3 regions of the Bradyrhizobium sp. USDA 4011 genome follow, and region 3 is predicted to be linked to each of the others. Evidence: riboswitches for the same ligand, from Rfam matches in the RefSeq annotation. Region 3 holds a riboswitch; each other region holds the start of a gene.
The links. A riboswitch is a leader RNA that binds a small molecule or an ion and turns the genes downstream of it on or off. The one in region 3 is predicted to bind cobalamin.
Positions count from the first base shown of each region.

Region 1: another riboswitch for cobalamin. It lies ahead of metE (5-methyltetrahydropteroyltriglutamate--homocysteine S-methyltransferase); the one in region 3 lies ahead of ACVW1C_RS22155 (TonB-dependent receptor).
Region 2: another riboswitch for cobalamin. It lies ahead of ACVW1C_RS23855 (TonB-dependent receptor); the one in region 3 lies ahead of ACVW1C_RS22155 (TonB-dependent receptor).

Region 1 is NZ_JBSSGG010000001.1:5,943,085-5,949,413, reverse strand. Features, by position in the region: gene ACVW1C_RS28040 (ribonucleoside-diphosphate reductase subunit alpha) at 1-2,312, opposite strand, end outside; cobalamin riboswitch at 2,427-2,637, opposite strand; cobalamin riboswitch at 2,759-2,959, shown strand; gene metE (5-methyltetrahydropteroyltriglutamate--homocysteine S-methyltransferase) at 3,074-5,419, shown strand; gene ACVW1C_RS28030 (hypothetical protein) at 5,438-5,641, shown strand; gene ACVW1C_RS28025 (DNA -binding domain-containing protein) at 6,049-6,327, shown strand.
Region 2 is NZ_JBSSGG010000001.1:5,083,653-5,089,981, reverse strand. Features, by position in the region: gene ACVW1C_RS23860 (PepSY domain-containing protein) at 1-999, opposite strand, end outside; gene ACVW1C_RS23855 (TonB-dependent receptor) at 1,002-3,284, opposite strand; cobalamin riboswitch at 3,391-3,586, opposite strand; partial or broken gene ACVW1C_RS23850 (IS1182 family transposase) at 3,768-5,088, opposite strand; gene ACVW1C_RS23845 (CobW family GTP-binding protein) at 5,313-6,242, opposite strand; gene ACVW1C_RS23840 (amidohydrolase family protein) at 6,244-6,329, opposite strand, start outside.
Region 3 is NZ_JBSSGG010000001.1:4,730,886-4,737,214, forward strand. Features, by position in the region: gene ACVW1C_RS22145 (hypothetical protein) at 55-1,344, shown strand; gene ACVW1C_RS22150 (hypothetical protein) at 1,526-1,699, opposite strand; gene ACVW1C_RS22155 (TonB-dependent receptor) at 1,810-4,014, opposite strand; cobalamin riboswitch at 4,196-4,393, opposite strand; gene ACVW1C_RS22160 (FecCD family ABC transporter permease) at 4,506-5,549, shown strand; gene ACVW1C_RS22165 (ABC transporter ATP-binding protein) at 5,546-6,319, shown strand.

The sequences.
Region 1 (6,329 bases), 1.2 Mb from region 3:
GCGATCGCCATCACATTGGAGTTGCGCATACCGACCGACGTGACGCGGCTGCGCAGAATCGCCCAGTCACGCGTCGAGGTGCGATCCATTGCGACGCCGCCACGGGCGTCGGCAACGAAGTCGATCGAATCGATCGGCAGGATGCCCTGGCTCCACAGCGAGCCCTCGAACGAGGGATAGCGGCCGCGCTCGGCGGCGAGATCGCTGGAGGCCCAGATCGCATGGTAGGAGATTGCCTCCATGCTGATATCGGCGAAGGCAACCGCCGCGTCCGACGCCACCGCGATCCGCAGCGCATGCAGCGCATCCTGGAAGCCCATCAGGCCGAGACCGACCGGGCGGTGCCGCAGATTGGAGCGGCGCGCCTCCGGGATGGTGTAGAAGTTGATGTCGATGACGTTGTCGAGCATCCGCATCGCGGTCGTCACTGTGGCCTTCAGCCTGGCGTCGTTGAGCTTGCCGTCCTGTATGTGGTTGGCGAGGTTGATCGAGCCGAGATTGCACACCGCAGTCTCGTCGTCAGACGTGTTCAGCGTGATCTCGGTGCAGAGGTTCGAGGAGTGGATCACGCCGGCATGGCGCTGCGGCGAGCGCAGATTGGACGGGTCCTTGAAGGTGATCCAGGGATGGCCGGTCTCGAACAGCATGGTCAGCATCTTGCGCCAGAGATCGACGGCGCGAATCTGCTTGAACACTCGCATCTCGCCGCGCGCGGCCTTGGCCTCGTAATGGGCGTAGCGTTCGGCGAACGGCTTGCCGTAGAGATCGTGCAGGTCCGGCGTCTCGTCGGGCGAGAACAGCGTCCACTCGCCGTCAGCCTCGACGCGCTGCATGAACAAATCGGGCACCCAGTTCGCGGTGTTCATATCGTGGGTGCGGCGGCGGTCATCGCCGGTGTTCTTGCGCAGATCGAGGAATTCCTCGATGTCGACGTGCCAGGTCTCGAGATAGGCGCAGACCGCGCCCTTGCGCTTGCCGCCCTGGTTCACCGCGATCGCGGTGTCGTTGGCGACCTTGAGGAACGGCACCACGCCCAGGCTCTCGCCATTGGTGCCTTTGATGTGCGCGCCGAGCCCGCGGACGCGGGTCCAGTCATTGCCGAGCCCGCCGGAATATTTCGCCAGCAGCGCGTTATCCTTGATCGACTTGAAGATGCCGTCGAGATCGTCAGCCACGGTGGTGAGGAAGCACGATGAGAGCTGCGGCCGCTGCGTGCCAGAATTGAACAGGGTCGGCGTCGAAGCCATGAAGTCGAACGACGACAAGAGATTGTAGAACTCGATCGCGCGCCCCTCGCGGTCGATCTCGCGCAGCACCAGACCCATCGCAACGCGCATGAAGAATGCCTGCGGCAGCTCGATGCGGTTGCCCCGAACGTGCAGGAAATAGCGGTCATACAGCGTTTGCAGCCCGAGGAACTGGAACGACAGATCGCGTTCCGGCTTCATCGCCGCCGCAAGCCGCGCCAGATCGAAGCGGCCGAGTTCGACATCGAGCAGTTCGGCCTTGATCCCGGTCTTGATATAGGCCGGGAAATACTCGGCATAGCGGCTCGCCATGTCGGCCTGCGAGGCGCTGGTCGGCATATCAAGCACATAGGACAACACCTCGGTGCGCAGCTTGTCGAGCAAGAGGCGCGCGCTGACATAGGTGTAGTTCGGCTCCTGCTCCACCAGGGTGCGCGCGGCCATCACGGAGGCGAGCGCCAGTTCATCCTGGCTGATGCCGTCATAGATGTTGCGCTGGGTCTCGGCGATCAGGGGCGCAGCATCGACGCCATCGAGGCCGGCGCAGGCCTCGTTGATGATCAGCGCCAGCCGGGCGTGGTCGAGCGGCACCTCGCTACCGTTCGGCAATGTGATGTGAATGGCCGGCCCGGCCACAGGCTGGGCCACCGCCCTCGCCGCGTCCTGCTCAGCGCGCTGCCTCGTGCGCTCCTCACGATACAGCACATAGGCGCGCGCCACCTTATGGTGCTCGCTCCGCATCAGCGCGAGCTCGACCTGGTCCTGCACGTCCTCGATGTGGAAGGTGCGACCTTCGCTCATGCGACGCGTCAGCGCACTGAGGACCTCGGCGGTGAGCTGCTCGACAACCTCATGGACGCGGCGCGATGCGGCGGCGGTGTGCCCCTCGACCGCCAGGAACGCCTTGGTCATCGCAACCGAGATCTTGCTGGCGTCGAATTTCGACACCGTGCCATTGCGGCGGATCACCTGCATCGGAGGAGCGGCCTCCGGCGCGGCAAGCACTTCCGGACGCAGCAGGATGAGTGGCGCTGGCTTTGTTTCGCGATCGAGAGAGAGTGACATCGTGCAGACCCCGTGACGTTTGTTGGGGCCGGATGTCAGGGGACGCTGCATCATCCCGGCGGCAACGCACCGGCATGGCTGTGCAAGCGACCGCCGGGACACCCCGCCCGTGGACGTAATTTCGGTGTTACGGCAGGTCTCCTGACTCGCAGGTCGTCGTCGCTCCCGTGTCTTCCCGATGCGGACGACGCATCAGTGACGTGATTTCGGGAACAACTCGCTGCTTACAGTTGCGGGGGCAGTGCCGGATTTTCGGTGAGATCACCGGCTTCCCTCTTAGCCACCATGCTTTGCGGCATGACGGACCGTAACAACTATATCTGGTGTGATTTGGCACACTGTGTCAATGGGTCGCCAGAAAATGCAGATGGCGCCTGTTGATGATGTGAACAATGTCGCTCGATCACACGTGATGCCGCCCGAGTTGACGGCCACGCGAAGTTGCCGATAAGTGGCGGCGTCGTGGTTCTCCGAGAGGCACTTTCTCCCGGAGCTAAGAGGGAAGCCGGTACAATGCCGGCGCTGCCCCCGCAACTGTAAGCGGCGAGTTGTCGTCCACTCAAAGCCACTGAGGCGAAAGCTTCGGGAAGGCCAGACGACAGCTAGGACCCGCGAGCCAGGAGACCTGCCTCGACAACATGAACGTCCTCGGGCGGGGTGTCCCGGTGGTGCGGTTGCGACCCCGCACGCGCTTTTCCCGCGTCTTGCGGAGTCCAGACGTGTCACTACGGCCTTTGCCCCCAACTTTTGGGGTTAAGCCAATGTCTTCCACATCTACCTCCTCACTTGCTGTTGCGACTCTCGGCACGCCGCGGATCGGTCCGCGCCGTGAACTCAAGCTTGCGCTGGAAAGCTTCTGGGCCGGCGCGACAAACGAAAAGACGCTGATCGAGACCGGCGTCGGTCTGCGCGCCGCCAACTGGGCACGCCAGAAAAAGCTCGGCGTCTCGGTGATCCCGTCGAACGACTTCTCGTTCTACGACCAGGTGCTCGATACCTCGGTGATGGTCGGCGCGATCCCGGCCATCTATGGCTGGAGCAGCGGCCCGGTGCCGCTTGCGACCTATTTTGCGATGGCGCGCGGCGCTGAAGGTAGCGCGCATGACGCGTCGTGCGGTCACGCGCACCATAGCCAAGGTCATGGCGTACCGGCGCAGGAGATGACCAAGTGGTTCGACACCAACTACCACTACATGGTGCCCGAACTCTCTGCAGATCAGCAGTTCCGCCTCGCCTCACGCAAGCCGATCGAGGAATATGAGGAAGCCAAGGCCCTCGGTTACCAGACCCGACCGGTGCTGGTCGGCCCGGTTACTTTCCTGAAACTCGCCAAGAGCAAGGACGCCGGCTTCGAACCGCTGTCGCTGCTGGACCGCCTGCTTCCGGTCTATATCGAGGTACTGCGCGAGCTTGCCCGCCGCGGCGCCGAATGGGCGCAGATCGACGAGCCCTGCCTGGCGCTCGATCTCGACGATACCGCCCACGATGCGCTGCGTCGCGCCTATGGCGAGATCGCCAAGGCGGTGCCGCAGATCAAGATCATGCTGGCGAGCTATTTCGGCAGCCTCGGCGCAAACCGCGACACTGCGTTCACGCTTCCCGTCGCCGGCCTGCATTTCGACTTGGTGCGCGCGCCCGAGCAGCTCGATGACCTCGCCCACCTGCCCGCTGAGCGCGTCGTCTCGCTCGGCGTGCTCGACGGCCGCAACACCTGGCGCGCCGATCTCAGCAAGCTGCTCAACCGACTGGAACCGGTCGTCGCGAAGCTCGGCAAGAACCGCGTGCAGATCGCGCCCTCCTGCTCGCTGCTGCACGTGCCGATCGATCTTGCCCTCGAAGCGAAGCTCGACGCCGAGGTCAAGAGCTGGCTCGCCTTCTCGGTGCAGAAGATGGAGGAACTGGCCGCGCTCGGCACCGCGCTTGCGAGCGGCCACAATTCGATCGCGCCGACGCTGAAGGCGTCCGACGCAGCTGCCGCTGCGCGCAAGACCTCGCCACGGATACACGACGCGAAGGTCGCACAGCGCATGGCTGGCATTGACACCGCGATGCGCGGCCGTGCCAGCTCCTTCGAGGAACGAACCGAAGTGCAGCGCGCGCGGTTCAATCTGCCGGCGTTCCCGACCACCACCATCGGCTCGTTCCCGCAGACGCCCGAGGTCCGCAAGTCGCGCGCCGCGCATGCCAAGGGCAGCCTGAGCGACGCCAGCTACAAGGCCTTCCTGCAGGAGCAGACGGCAGAGACTGTGCGCTGGCAGGAAGCCGTCGGCCTCGATGTGCTCGTGCATGGCGAGTTCGAGCGCAACGACATGGTGCAGTATTTCGGCGAGCAGCTCTCCGGCTTCGTATTCACCGAGCATGCCTGGGTGCAATCCTACGGCTCGCGCTACGTCCGGCCGCCGATCCTGTTCGGCGACGTGTCGCGCCCGAAGCCGATGACGGTCGAATGGTGGCAATACGCGCAGTCGCTGACCAAAAAGCCGATGAAGGCGATGCTGACCGGCCCGGTCACGATCCTAAATTGGTCATTCGTTCGCGACGACATCCCGCGCAGCGAAGCCTGCCGGCAGATCGCGCTTGCGATCCGCGACGAGGTCGCCGACCTCGAAGGTGCCGGCGCGGGCATGATCCAGATCGACGAGGCGGCGCTGCGCGAAGGCCTGCCGCTGCGCCGTTCGGAGTGGACGACCTATCTAGACTGGGCGGTGGAATGCTTCCGCATCTGCTCGTCGGGCGTCCGCGACGAGACCCAGATCCACACCCACATGTGCTACTCCGAGTTCAACGACATCATCGACGCGATCGGCGCGATGGACGCCGATGTGATCTCGATCGAGACCTCGCGCTCGAAGATGGAGCTGCTGGATGCATTCCGGAACTACCGTTATCCGAACGAGATCGGTCCCGGTGTCTACGACATCCACTCGCCGCGCGTGCCTGAGATCAACGAGATGACCGAGCTGCTCAAGCTGGCGCGCCAGCGGCTGTCCGACAGCCAGCTCTGGATCAACCCGGATTGCGGCCTGAAGACCCGCAAATGGGAAGAGGTCCGCCCTGCCCTCGTCAACATGGTCGCTGCTGCGCACGCCTTGCGGGTGGCGTCCTGACACTTACGGAGACTGCCGATGCAATTCTGGATCAAATGCACCCGCTTTGGCAAAGCGGATCCCTACTATGTGAACATCTCGCTGGTCGGCGGGATGTCGCGCGAGGGCGAGAAGACGATCCTGGAATTCGTCGGCAGCAACGCACAGATCATCGAGGTGAATGAAACGCCGGAAGAAATTCTGGCGCTTCACCTCGGTGAGTCCGGTGAGCGGCGCTCCTGAGCGCCGCTTGTCCGGCTGCTAGCGCCGCTGCGGCATGCCTTCGGGAATGATGGTCTGAACATCGAGGCGTCGAGCGCCTCGTACTCATGCAGGCCGATTGTGGCATAGAGCTCGGCGCGTGTCTGCATCAGCTCGACGGCACCATGCGTGCCGCCATCGCGCGCGATTGCTGCATAGAGCGCTTCCTGCGCCTCCCAAGCTCATGATCGATGGCATGCCAAGTCGGCCATTCAGTACAGTGACAATAAGGGTGCAACAGTGAAGCATTTCAGATGTCGTTGCGTAAAGCGCATCACCTGATGTGGCATCACCAAAACTATTCCACAATCGGAGGATACTGCGACTGCGCACCAAGCTCGCGACGATCCCTTCGTCGCGCCCCTAAAGCTGCCCATGGAGACCTTTCAGTGCAGGAACCGCTGCTCGATTTGACCGTCGATGACATTGCACCATTGGGTGCGAGCCTGACCGTCTATGACCAGGAGCACTTGGCTACATACTGGCGGCTGCTTGACGCTGATGCTGAAGCTGCAGATTGGCGCGAGGTAGCGCGCGTTGTTCTTCACGTTGACCCTGCTCAAGACTGGGATCGGGCGCGTCGCGCTTTTGACAGCCATCTCGCTCGGGCAAAGTGGATAGCAGATGACGGTTATCGTCAGCTTCTCCGCAGTGACGCTCGGAACTAGAC
Region 2 (6,329 bases), 350 kb from region 3:
CCGGCGTCCGCCGATCCAGACGAAGCGCGCCTCCACCGCCGATACCTGCGGCGGCGACTGCAAGCCGGCGACGATATCGGGTGCATCATGGCCGTTGTAGCCGACTTCGATCTCGCGCGTGAGGCCACGACCGGAGAATGCACCGCCGGGATTGAGCGACAGCCAGCCGCTGAACATCCAGGTGATGACGAAGATGCCGCCGACGAGGCCGGCAATATGATGCCAGGCTATCCAGCCGCGATAGGGCGAGACGGCGCCATCAGCGTAACGGCGCGTCAGCCGCAGGCGAAGAATGCCGATCCAGAATCCGGTGACGGCGACGACGAGGCAGATGCCCGATATCCACAGCACCACGTCCCGCCACAACGGCCCGTCCTTGCGCAACACGGTAGGATAGATCCAGTGCGGGATCGAGCCGAGCCAGTTCCAGACGCGCTCGCGCCGCGTGGTGTCAAGTGCGATCTCGCCGGTGCGCGAGGAGACATAAAGTTCGGTGCCATCCGCGTCGCCGAGGCCGATCAAATAGAGCGGCCGCCGCGGATCGAAGTGCGCCGTCACCGTCCATTGATCGCGCGTCAGGGTATCGAGCAGTTGCGGCTGCACGGCACGCGGGTGATGCCGGGCAACGGCAAGCGCCTGGTCCGGCGCGATCCGGTCGATCACGCTGCCGTCGATCGCCGAGATGGTGACGGCGGCTCCCTTCCAGCCGGTCACGCGATAGACCGGAACGTCGTCCAGCATCGAGAGCCGCAGATCGCGCGGATAATGCTCCGTGCCCGCGATCGCCATCGCGCGATCAGGTGCGATCTGTACCTTGCTCCAAACGATGCCAGGGAGTGCAGAGAGGCGCTCGTCGTCAGTGAAACGCGGAAACGCCACGTACATCATGACGAGGCCGGAGATGAACCACATCGCGAAGAAGAGACACGTCGCAATGCCGATCCAGCGATGGACGACATAGAGCCATCGCCGCGCTCGCCGGATCAGAGCGTTGCGCATGGTCAGAACTTCACGTTGACGGATAATTCGGCGGTGCGCGGCATGCCGAGCAGCCACTGCCCCGTCCCGTTCGAGGTCACCGCGTAGACCTTGTCGAACAGATTGTAGACCCGGAACGCGACCGTGGTGCGGTCATCCGGCTTCCACCTGATGCCGCCATTGACCACATTGTAGCCCGGCCGCAGCTGGGTGTTGGCGAGATCGGAGTACATCGCGCCGACGATCTGCACGCCGCCATAGACCGACCAGTTCGGCGCGAAGTCCCAGGTCAGCCAAACGTTCGAGACCTGCTGCGGCACGTTGACCGGAACATTGCCGTTGTAGCTGACGACTTTGCCGCCGACCACCTGGCTGTTGTTGTCGTATCGGGCACGCAGCAGCGCAAGATTGGCGTCGACGCGCCAGCCGTCGTTCAGCGCGAGCCCGATCGTTCCTTCGACCCCGCGGGATGATTGCTGGCCGATCTGCAGTGCCAGGCCGGCGGTCGGATTGCTGGGATCGGGAATGGTCAGGCCGGTCTTGACGATCTCGTACCCTGCCAGCGTCCACTCGCCGCGGCCGCCCCAGAACGACTGCTTGACGCCGATTTCGGTCTGCTTGCCGGTCGCGAGCTGGAAGGTTTTCTGCGAGGTCGACAGCGAGATCAGGTTGCTGACCGGATCGACGCCGACCGCATACTGGCCGTAGAACGCGAGGTTCTTGATCGGCTCGTACACCAACCCGGTTCGCCAGCTGGTGCCCGACAGCGTGGTTTCAAAACTGTTCGCCGGCGTCTTGTAGTCGGTGCGATCGACCTCGGGACGATCGTACCGGACGCCGGTGACGAGCGACAATTGATCGGTCAGCGACAGGCGATCTTCGGCGAACAGCGCGTATTGATTGACGATCGCGTTGAAGCCCGGCGTCGTCGCCGTGGTCGTCGCGAAGAACGATCCGGGATCGAACACGTAAGGATTGACCGACGACGCGCCGCCATAGGGCGAATTGTTGGTGTGGGTGAAGTCGATCCGGTTGACGTCGAACCCGGCGACGAACTGGTTCGCGAGCCCGAGAACGTGACCGCTGAAGGTCGCATCCATCCGGTTGCCGAGCTGCTTCTGGTCGTGGAATATCTCGATGTAGCTGGAGCGGTCGATCAGCTGGGTCTTCGGATTCCAGGTGTAATTTTCGATGTCGCGCCAGTGCCGCTCGCTGGTCAGATAATACAGCGTGTTGTTGACCTTGATGCCGTCGGCGACATCCCACTCGGTCTTGAACTGGGTCCAGCTGTCCTGGTAGCGGATCGCGCTGTCTGATGCGTTGTAGTTCTTGAAACGCAATGCATCCTGGATCGACCCGTTGATCAGCGGCGTGCCGAAATAGCGCGACGGGCTGCGATCGCCATAGTCCTCGGAGAGCGTAAAGGCGAGATTGTCCGATGCCTGCACCCGCACGGCGGCGGCGACCACCGCATTCGAGGTCTTGTCGCGATCGACCCAGCCGTCCGACATGTTGCCGGTGGCGTTGATGCGGTAGGACACATTGGGATCGATCGGACCGGTGCTGTCCACCGACAGCCGTCGCGTCATGTTGCTGTCGAGCGAGACCTCGGCCTCGTTATAGGGCGTGCCCTGCGGCTTTTTCGGAACAACGTTGATGACGCCGCCGATCGCACCCTCGCCGTACAGCACCGAGGCCGGACCGCGCAGCACTTCAACCCGTTGCGTCGACCAGGTGTCGTAGGGGAACGTCAGGGTGCCCGAACCGATATAGAAGCGCGTGCCGTCATACAGCGTCATCACCGAGTTGCTGCCGGCAAAACCGCGGGTGCTGAACGACAGGCCGCCATTGCCGGGCGCCGGCGTCGCGATGAACCCTGCCGCGTTCTGGGTGACGGCATCGAGCACATTGTGCTGGCCGCGTTCGGCGATGGTCTGCGACGTGATGATCTCGACGCTGGCCGGCGTCTGCAGCGGCGTCAGATTGAGGCGACTGCCGGTGCCTCCCTGTGTGGTGGCGTTGAGCGTCGGCGATGCCGATCCCGATGCACCCGACGCCGCGGTGCGCGGCGCGCCAGCGGTTGCCGCCGCCGTTGCAGGTCTGGCGCGCGGCCGCGACGACGTCGCCGAGTTGCGGCTTCGCACCGTGGGCTTGGGCTTTGCGGATGTCGAGGGTGCGACCTCGATCGGATCGAGCGTCGTAGGTGGAGCTGTTTGCGCCGAAGCCTCAGTCGGCAGCAGCAGCGATGACAGGGAGCAAACGAGACCGAGGCGCCAACGGCGCGCGGCGGGAGATGACGGAGACATGAGAAGACTCGCGGTAACGTGGCACGTCACCGCGAACGCGGACTGGCGCATTGCCCCAAAGGCAATGCTCCGATCCCACCAGGACGCCCCCGCCCGATGTGCTCGCGTGTGACCACGACTGACGGCAGGTCTCCTGGCTCACGGGTCATCGCCTGTCGACGCCTTCCCGGGCTTGATAGCCCAGTGGCAAATTGACGAAAGGCTCGCCGTTTACAGTTGCGGGGACAGCTGCGGCATTGGGGTTACCCTCGCACCGCATTCCCTTTTGATCCCCGAAGGGAACCGTCGGCAGAAACGATAGGTGGTGCGGGATGGGGTGTCAATTCGATGCGATTGTCGCACACATGCTTTGCGGGATGATGCTGCTGCGATGACACAGCGACAGCGCGGGCCGACGCGAGGATTCTCTATTCCGTCATCCTGACAGCTTGTGAATCTTTTTGTTTCGCCAATTTCTGGTGTGTTGGCGGGATAGCCGAAGCTTCAGATTTGATGGCCTTGCAGGATGTTGTTGGCGAGTGCGTACCAGAGCACGACAGCGCGGACCTTTTCGATGCCGCGCACGGTCAGTTGCCGCAGGTTCCAGTTTCGCCAGCGGGCATGGATGCATTCGCAGATCGAGCGAAGCTTGTACTGAGCCTTGCCGGCCTCGCTAGCCATCCGAGCCCGCCAAGCCAGGACACCCGGGCCATCCCCGCGCCGCGGCAGGGAGGGATCGGTGCCGTGCTTGGATTGTGTCGGTGGACAGAAGACCTCAACTCCCTGGCTGTGCGCCCATTCGATGTCGTGGGCGCTGCTAAAGCCGCCGTCGACGAGATGGCGCCCCGGAAGACGACCAATCCGCACGCGCGTCCGCTCGAGCATCGGCCGCATGAGGCCGCGGTCTGAGCCGGCATTGGTGATCTCGAACCCGACGACGATCTGCTCTCCGGCCACGCTTGCCACTTGCAAATTGTACCCCGGGCGGAAGCCGCCATCGGCCATCTTCATGACGCGCGCCTGTGGGTCCGTGGTGGAGGCGCGCGGCTCCTTGGGCGTCTTGCCGTTGTTGCGCTCTTCCGCGCGCGCTTGACGCTGGCGCTTGATCTCCTCAAGCGCTGCCTGTGCCGCCTTCAGCCGCTGCGCGCGCTCACGTGCTGCGCGCTCCTTGGCCGCCTTGATGCGCTGGTTGCTCGCGTCGGAGCGCGCATCGACCTCTCGCTTGAGTTCCTCCACGACCCCCTGCGCCACCCCCAGATGCCGGTCGAGGGTTGCCTGGCGCCGGAACGAGGCTGCTCCGGCGCTCGCCCGAATCCGCACGCCATCCTGCGCCAGCGTGTCGAGATCGACTAAGCCGACTTCGGCCAGCGCCGCCAGATGTTCTGCCAGCAGCCGGTCGAGCAAATCGGCATATCCGACCCGGAAGTCCGCCAGCGAGTGATAATTCACCGACACCCCGCCGCACAGCCAGCGATAGACATCGTGGCTCTCGCACAGCCGCTCCAGAGCCCGGGCACTCCCCCACCCCCTCGCTGGTCGCATAGAGCCACAGCGCCAACAAAAGTCGCGGCGAGGTCGCCGGATGACCAGGCCTGTGGCCCCGGGCCTTGATCCGATCCTCAAGCTCGCTCAGGTCGAGACCTTCGACATAGGACCAGATCACCCGCGCCGGATGACCCTCCCCAATGAGGCTCTCGATATCGACCGCTCGCAGCTCAACTTGATCGCGCTTCGGTTCGCGCAGCCGCGGCGAGCCCAACGGCGCCCCATCAGTTTGCGGCTTCGACCGCTCAGGCAGTTCTCCGAACAGCTTGTCCCCGGCCATCTTCCATCCCCCGCAACTCGCTCCGTGCAGAGAATCACATCCCGACCGAACCGGCTACATCGGCAGTCTAAAACAGGAAAAATTCACACGCTCTGAGGTGCGAGCCTTGCGGCGCAATTGCGCCGCTGGGCGAGCCTCGAAGGATGCACGGCCACCAGCCGGGCCGTCGATCCTTCGAGACGCCGCTTCGCGGCTCCTCAGGATGACGGAATACCTAATTCGCATCACCCTGCTTCGACACATCCCTGCATCACCTCATCGATCTCGGCCCGCGACAGAGCGCCCATCTCGGCGATGAACACGATTCGCGTGCGTGGCACACCGGGTGCCGGCACGCCGCCGGCAGCCAATGTCGCGCGGCCGCCGGCGAGTTGAAACACCGTCAGCCGTCCGGGCTGCTCCACCGTCTCGAACAATCCCTTCGCCCGCGCCAGCTTCGGCGCCAGTTTGCCGATCGCCTGCTGCAAGCGCGGCAACCGCACCGGCCGCTCCGAGGTCCAGCTCAGCGTCTCGAACCGGTCGGATCCCGGCCGTCGCGGCGCGGTCTCGCGCGGCGCCGGCACATGATCGAGATCCGCCGGAAACAGCAACGCCTCCGGCACCTCACCATGCAAGGCATCAACGACCACGGCCGCCGGACGCGCTGCCCGTACCGCGTCGCGGATTGCGGCGCACGCGGCTGCATCGGCCAGATCGACCTTGCTCAGCGCCACCACATCGGCCGCCCGCAACTGCGAGCGCAGCAGCGCATCGTTCAGCATCGCCGCCGGCTGGGTCGCGTCGACCACGCACAGCACGGTCTCCAGCGGCGCCTCCTTCCAGATCACCGGGTCCATCAGGTTGCGCACGATGTCGGCGGGATCGGCGATCCCGCTGGTCTCGATCACGATGAATTCGGGACGCGGATCGCGCCGCAGCAAGGTTGCGAGCGTGCGCAGCAGATCGCCCTCCAGCGTGCAGCAGATGCAGCCATTGCTCAGGCTGACCACACCATCGCTGGCGCCCGCGACCAGCTCCGCGTCGATATTGATCGCGCCGAAATCGTTGACCACGGCCGCGATGCGCCGGCCTTGCGCATGCGCCAGCAGATGGTTGACGACCGTGGTCTTTCCCGCCCCGAGAAAACCCGCGACCAGCAGGATCGGGACCGGCACCTCAGCCCCCGGTGACGGGCCGGCGCACCGGCCGGCCGGGCCGTGCCGCGACATCGAGCACGCCATCATTGATCAGCGGCTGGCCGC
Region 3 (6,329 bases):
CACATGCGGCATTAAAGGCGGCGACAAAGTGTGGTCCTGCGGTGATGATCGGCCATGATCGACGCCAAAAAGCCGCTCCGGGTGCTTGTGTCAGAGGGCTCCAGCACCTCCGGCCGCGAGGCGATCACGATCCTGGGGCTGGCCGGCCATCACGTCGAGGTCTGCGACCCCTCGCGCTGGTGCCTGGCGCGCTATTCCCGCTTTGTCCGCAAATACCACCATTGTCCGCCGCTGCGGTCAGATCCGGCCGGCTTCCTCCGCTTCGTCGAGCGCCTGTTGGCGTCACGACATTTCGACGTGCTGCTGCCGACCCATGAGCAGGGCTTTCTGTTCGCCCGCGCCGCGGCGCGGCTGACATCACGTACCGGCCTGGCGCTGCCGGATTTTGCCAGCTATCGCGCGGTGCACAGCAAGGCCGGCTTCAGCCGCCTGCTCGACCACATCGGCCTGCCGCAGCCGCCGACCCGGATCGTGAACTCGGCCGACGGACTGCGCGAGGCGGTGCGGTTTCCATCCGTGGTCAAGACGTCGGTCGGTACCGCGAGCCGCGGCGTCTGGTTCGTGCGCGACGCCGGCGATCTCAACCGCGCGCTCTACGATCTCGAATCCGCCGGCGATTTTGCCGGCGAGGTGCTGGCACAGGATCTCATCACCGGCACCGTCGAGAAGGCCCAGTCGGTGTTCTGCCGCGGCACGCTGGTCGGCTTTCACGCCTACCGGCAGATCGCGGCCGGCGTCGGCGGCGGTGAGGCGATCAAGGACAGCGTGAGCCGGCCGGCGATCCGCGCCGCGCTCGAGACCATCGGCGCGCATCTCGGCTGGCACGGCGCGCTCTCGGTCGACGTCATCATGCCGCTCGACAGCGCAACGCCGCTGTTGATCGACTGCAACCCGCGGCTGGTCGAGCCTGTCAACGCGTACCGGTCCGGCACCGATCTGGTCGACCTGCTGCTGCGGGTCTCGCTCGGCGAGACGCCGGCGCCGCTGGCCGAGAGCCGCGCCGGGGTGCGCACGCATCTGGCGATGCAGGCGCTGCTCGGCAGCGCCTCGCGCGACGGCACCCGGCGCGACCTGATCAGGGAGTGCGGCCGCATCGCCGCGGGCGAAGGTCTCTATCGGGGGAGCAGCGAGGAGTTGACGCCGGTGCGACTCGATTGGCTCAGTGCCGTGCCGCTCGCGATGACGACACTGCTGCTGCTGGCATCGCCGCCGATCGCCTCATCGCTGGCGCGCGGCGGCTTCGGTGCGCATCTGCTCGATCGCGGCAGTATCAAGACGATCGAGCGGGAGGATTTTTTGCGCGATACCTCACCACGTCGTCCTGGCGAAAGCCCGGACCCATAACCACCGGACGCATCTCCATCCCCACGTCGTCCCGGGCAAGCGAAGCGCGACCCGGGACCCATAACCATCAGCGGTGATTGTTACGACGCGCTGGGGCCACAGCGCGTTTCAACAATTCAATCCTGTGGTTGTGGCTCCCGGCTTTCGCCAGGACGACGGCGACTTATATTGCGCTCGTCCCTCACAACGGCTCGTCATCATTGCCGTAGCGATCGAGCTTCGGCGTGGCGATGTCGCCATCCTCGTAATAATCGTCGTCCTGTGGCGCCGCGGGCGGTGGAGGCTTTTTCGACTTGTCGTCGGTCTTGTCGTCGATCTTGCCGCCGCCCTTGCTCTTCTTTCCGGCCTTGGCCATCCGTTTCCCCTGCGCGGGTCAAATCAGCAGCCGGAATTCTACCCCAGTTCGCCGGTGCTTGTAACGTAAGGAGATGGGCGCGGCCGGTCACACCCGCCGCGCCGGATAGCTCAAAACGTCGCGCCAGCCTTGACCATGTAGGTGCGGCCGGGCAGCGGATAGGCCGAGAAGCGGCCGGCCGTGAACGAGCTCGCGATGGCGTAGTCGTAGTAGAGCGCGTTGAACAGATTGTTCACGCTCAGCGACCAGAAGAAGCGGTCGTATTGCCCGCTGAGCTTGAGATCGGCGGTGGCGTTGCCGGGAATCCGGTTCTGGGTGTTGGCCTGGTCGTTGTCCATGATGCGCGAGCTCCAGGCCCGCACCGTGGCATCGAACACCAGATAGTTCTGCCAGATATTCCAGGTCACGCCGAGATTGCCGGTATAGCGCGACACCAGCGGCACGTCGTTGCCGGTCCACATGCCTTCGCGGAAGACGGCGCGGGTGATCGCCATGCCGCCGCGCAACGTCACGGTGTCGCTGACCTTGAGCGAGGCGCTGGTCTCGGAGCCGTAGCGGCGGGTGGGGTCGAGGTTGACGTTGTAGAACAGCACCGGGTTGAAATGGATCTCGTTCTCGAGATCCATCAGATAGACGCTGGTCTGGACCTGAAACAGGTTGGTCTTGACGCGGAACCCGCCCTCGACGTCCTGCGATGTCTGGGTTCTGAGCTGGAAGTTTTGCGGGATCGGGGCGAAGGTCAGCGGATCGAATGACGGACCCGACGCGACGCGCTCGTCGACGTCGGGCGTGCGGAATGCGCGCGCGGCGCGGCCGAATACCGAGAAGGTGTCGGTGAAGCGATGCTCGGCGCCGACATGCAGCGCGTATTGGGTCTCGTTGCTGTCGAGCGGCGCCGCCTGCGCGTCGAAGGCGAACGGTGCGTTCGGGTCGTAGCGGTCGCGTGCCGAGACGCTGGTATTCTGGACGCGCGCGCCGTACGAGAAATCGGTGGTCGGCAGCACGCCCAGTGTATGCTGCCAGTAGCCGGCCACGGTCTGCTGCTCGATATTGTAGATGTGGTAGGGATCGACGCCCTGATAGGCGCCGCGTGCCTCACGGAACGTCGAGTCGTAATAGTCGATGCCGGTCAGGACCGTGGACGGCATTCCCAGCATCACGTTCTTGACGCTGAGCCGCGGCGTGATCGACCAGGTCTGTAGCGCGGCATCATTATAGGTCGAGGCGAAGCTGATGGTCGGCACGGTGCCGAAGAAGCCGCTTTGCGTCTCGCGCTGGCGCCAGCCGCCGTCGACGATAAGGTCGACGCCGTTCATCAGCGTCTTGGTGAAGCCGGTGGTGACGCTGGCGGTTTGCTGATTGGCATAGTCAAACGGCGTCGCTGCGCCTCTGCGATTGGTGAGCAGCTCGTTGACGCCGATCGACGGATCGACCAGTCGTCCGCCGGGCAGGCCGAGCTTCTGGTCGCTGCCGGTGACGGTGAGGAAGGCGGTGAGGTCCGATGTCGTGTAGTTGACGTTGCCGACGGCGTTGCGCTGGTCGAGCGCGTTGTTGACGCGGTAGCCGTCGGACTTGATGCCGTTGCCGTAGAACGAGGTCGACCACGGGCCGGAATTGAGCGCCGCGGACACCGCGGCCATGCGGGTGTTGAACGAGCCGAACCCGCCTTCGGCCCGTATCGTCGCCGGTGGACCGCCAGCGCCGGTCTTGGTGATGATGTTGACCACGCCGCCCACCGCGTTGTCGCCGTAGAGCACCGCGCCGCTGTTGCCGCGCGTGATCTCGACGCGTTCGATCGAATCGAGCGGGATCGTGGTGAGATCGAAGCCGGCCTTGTCGACGTCGTTGAGCCGTCGGCCGTTGAGCAGGAACAGGGTGTTGTCGGAGGCGAATGCGCCGAAGCCGCGCAGGTCGACCGCGGTCTTGGCGCCGTTCGGGCCGCCATAAAGCGATTGCAGCTGCACGCCCGGCACCTGCGCGAGAATCTCGGGCAGCGACTGCACCGGCGAATGCGCGATGTCGTCGGCGGTGATCACGGTCGAGGAAGAGCCGACAATGCCGGCGAACTGGCGGCCGCCGCCGCCGGTGCCGCCCGTTCCGGTGGCCGGTCCGGTCCCTGTCGAGCCCGATCCGCTCCCGCTGCCCTGTCCTGTGCCCGGCGCCGGGCGGCGCGGGGCCGGCGCTTCGTCCGCGGCCGGCCTGGCGCGCGTGACATTCTGGTCGCCCGGCTTGGTGATTTCGATGGCTGGCAGCTGATCGGGAGAGGGCGCCTGCTGCGCCCGTGCGGTCGAGAGAACGATTGTCGGCACGATCATCGTCGACGCGAGCAGAAGCGCGCGGCGGCGCCGGGAAGAAGAGTTGGAGAACATCTAGGTGAGACCTCGGTAACGTCAGTGGCACGTCACCGCGAACCAGTCTCACCATCGTGCTCGCAGGCTCAGCTGCTTGCAGCCTCAGGTGAAGCTCATGCCTGTACTCCCCGACCGGCATCTTCGCGTGTGACCACGGCTGACGGCAGGTCTCCTGGCTCGCGGGTCGTTACCCTTCGTCGCCTTCCCAGGACCGAGACTCCCAGTGGCCTGTGACGAAGGATTCACCGCATACAGTTGCGGGGGCAGCCGCGGCGTTGAGGAGGTTTCCCCGCACCGCATTCCCTTTTCATCTCATGAAAGAACCGTCATGTTCATCTAGGGTTCGGCCGGGCGGCAAAGTCAATCCGGCGGACGTCGGGCGGGGACGACGCGGCCACGGTTTCTGTCGAGTGTCGCTTGTCTGCCACGGCGATCGCTGTAAGAGCATGGATCCAATGAACGTGCAGGATTTTGCCTTGGCGGCCGAGGTCGCGGCGCGGCGCCGGTGGGGCGCTACCGCGGCGCTGCTCGCGCTCGTGGTCCTGCTGCTGGTGCTCTCGCTCGGCATCGGGCCGGTGCGGCTGTCGCCGCTTGCGGTGATCGAGGCGCTGTTCGGCGGCGGCAGCGACGTGGCGCAGGTGATCGTGCGCGAGATCCGGCTGCCGCGCACCATCCTGGCGTTCGCGATCGGCGGTATTCTCGGGCTATCGGGCGCAGCGCTGCAGGGCCTGCTGCGCAATCCGCTGGCCTCGCCGTCGTTGTTCGGCGCGCCGCAATCTGCGGCATTCGGTGCGGTGCTGGTGATTGCGCTGGGCCTCGCCGATGTGCGCTCCTACGCGCTGCCGGTGGTGGCGATCATCGCCGCGTTCGGTTCGGTGCTCGCGCTGCTGGCGATTGCCGGCCGCAATGCCGGGCTTTTGATCCTGATCCTCGCGGGACTCGCGATCTCGAGCTTTGCGGGGGCGGCGACGGCGCTGGTGATGAATCTCTCCAGCAATCCGTTCGTGGTGCTGGAGATCGCATTCTGGCTGCTCGGTTCGCTGGAGGACCGCAGCTTCCAGCACGTGGCGCTGGCGCTGCCCTTCATCATCGCGGGCGCGGCCATCCTGCTCAGCCAGGCGAGCGCCTTCCGTGCGCTGACGCTCGGCGAGGAAGCCGCGCAGAGTCTCGGCGTCGATGTCGGGCGGCTAAGGTTGCTCGTGATCGCGGGTGTTGCGCTCGGCGTCGGCGGCGCGGTCGCGGTCACCGGCACGATCGGCTTCATCGGTCTCGTCGCACCGCACCTGATGCGCCCTCTGATCGGTCACGATCCGGCGCGGCTGCTGGTGCCGAGCGCGCTCACCGGATCGGCGTTGCTGCTCGCCGCCGATATCGCGGTGCGCATCATCCCCTCGACGTCGGATATCAAGGTCGGCGTGCTGACCTCGATCATCGGCGTGCCGTTCTTCCTCTATCTGATCATGCGCGAACGCCGCGCGCTCGGCGGAGGCGTGGCATGACGCTGCTCTCCGCCACCGCGCTCAATGCCTCGCTCGGCAGCCGCAAGGTGCTGCACGATGTCTCGCTGTCGCTGGAAGCGGGCCATCTGGTTGCGCTGGTCGGCCCGAACGGCGCCGGCAAGACCACGCTGCTGCGCGCACTCGCCGGGCTGATTCCATCCGACGGCGAGATCCGGATCGCCGGCGACGCGCTGGCCTCGCTGCCGCTGCGCGAGCGGGCGAAGCGTTTCGCCTATTTGCCGCAGGGGCACATGGTGCACTGGCCGCTGCCGGCGCGCGATATCGTCGCGCTCGGCCGCTATCCGCATGGCGCGACCGATCCGGCGCGGTTGTCGCCGAGGGATATGGAGGCGGTGCTGCGCGCGATGCAGGCGGTCGACGTCACTGAATTCAGCGACCGCCGTGTCACTGAGTTGTCCGGCGGCGAACGCAGCCGCGTCGCACTGGCCCGGGTGCTAGCGGTGGAGGCGCCGGTGATCCTCGCCGACGAGCCGACCGCCTCGCTCGATCCGCGTCACCAGATCGACGTGATGCAGAAGCTGCGCAACGTCGCCGACACCGGCGTGCTGGTCATCGTGGTGACCCACGATCTCGGGCTCGCCGCGCGCTTTGCCAACCATGTGCTGGTGCTGTCGGAGGGGCGGCTGTCGGCGCAAGGCGCGCCTGCTGAGGCGTTGTCCGAGAATGTTCTGGCCCGCGTGTTCCGGGTCAGCGCCTACCGCACCGAATTTCAGCGCGAGGCCGTCATCGTGCCATGGGCCGACGTGTGATGGGGATGCG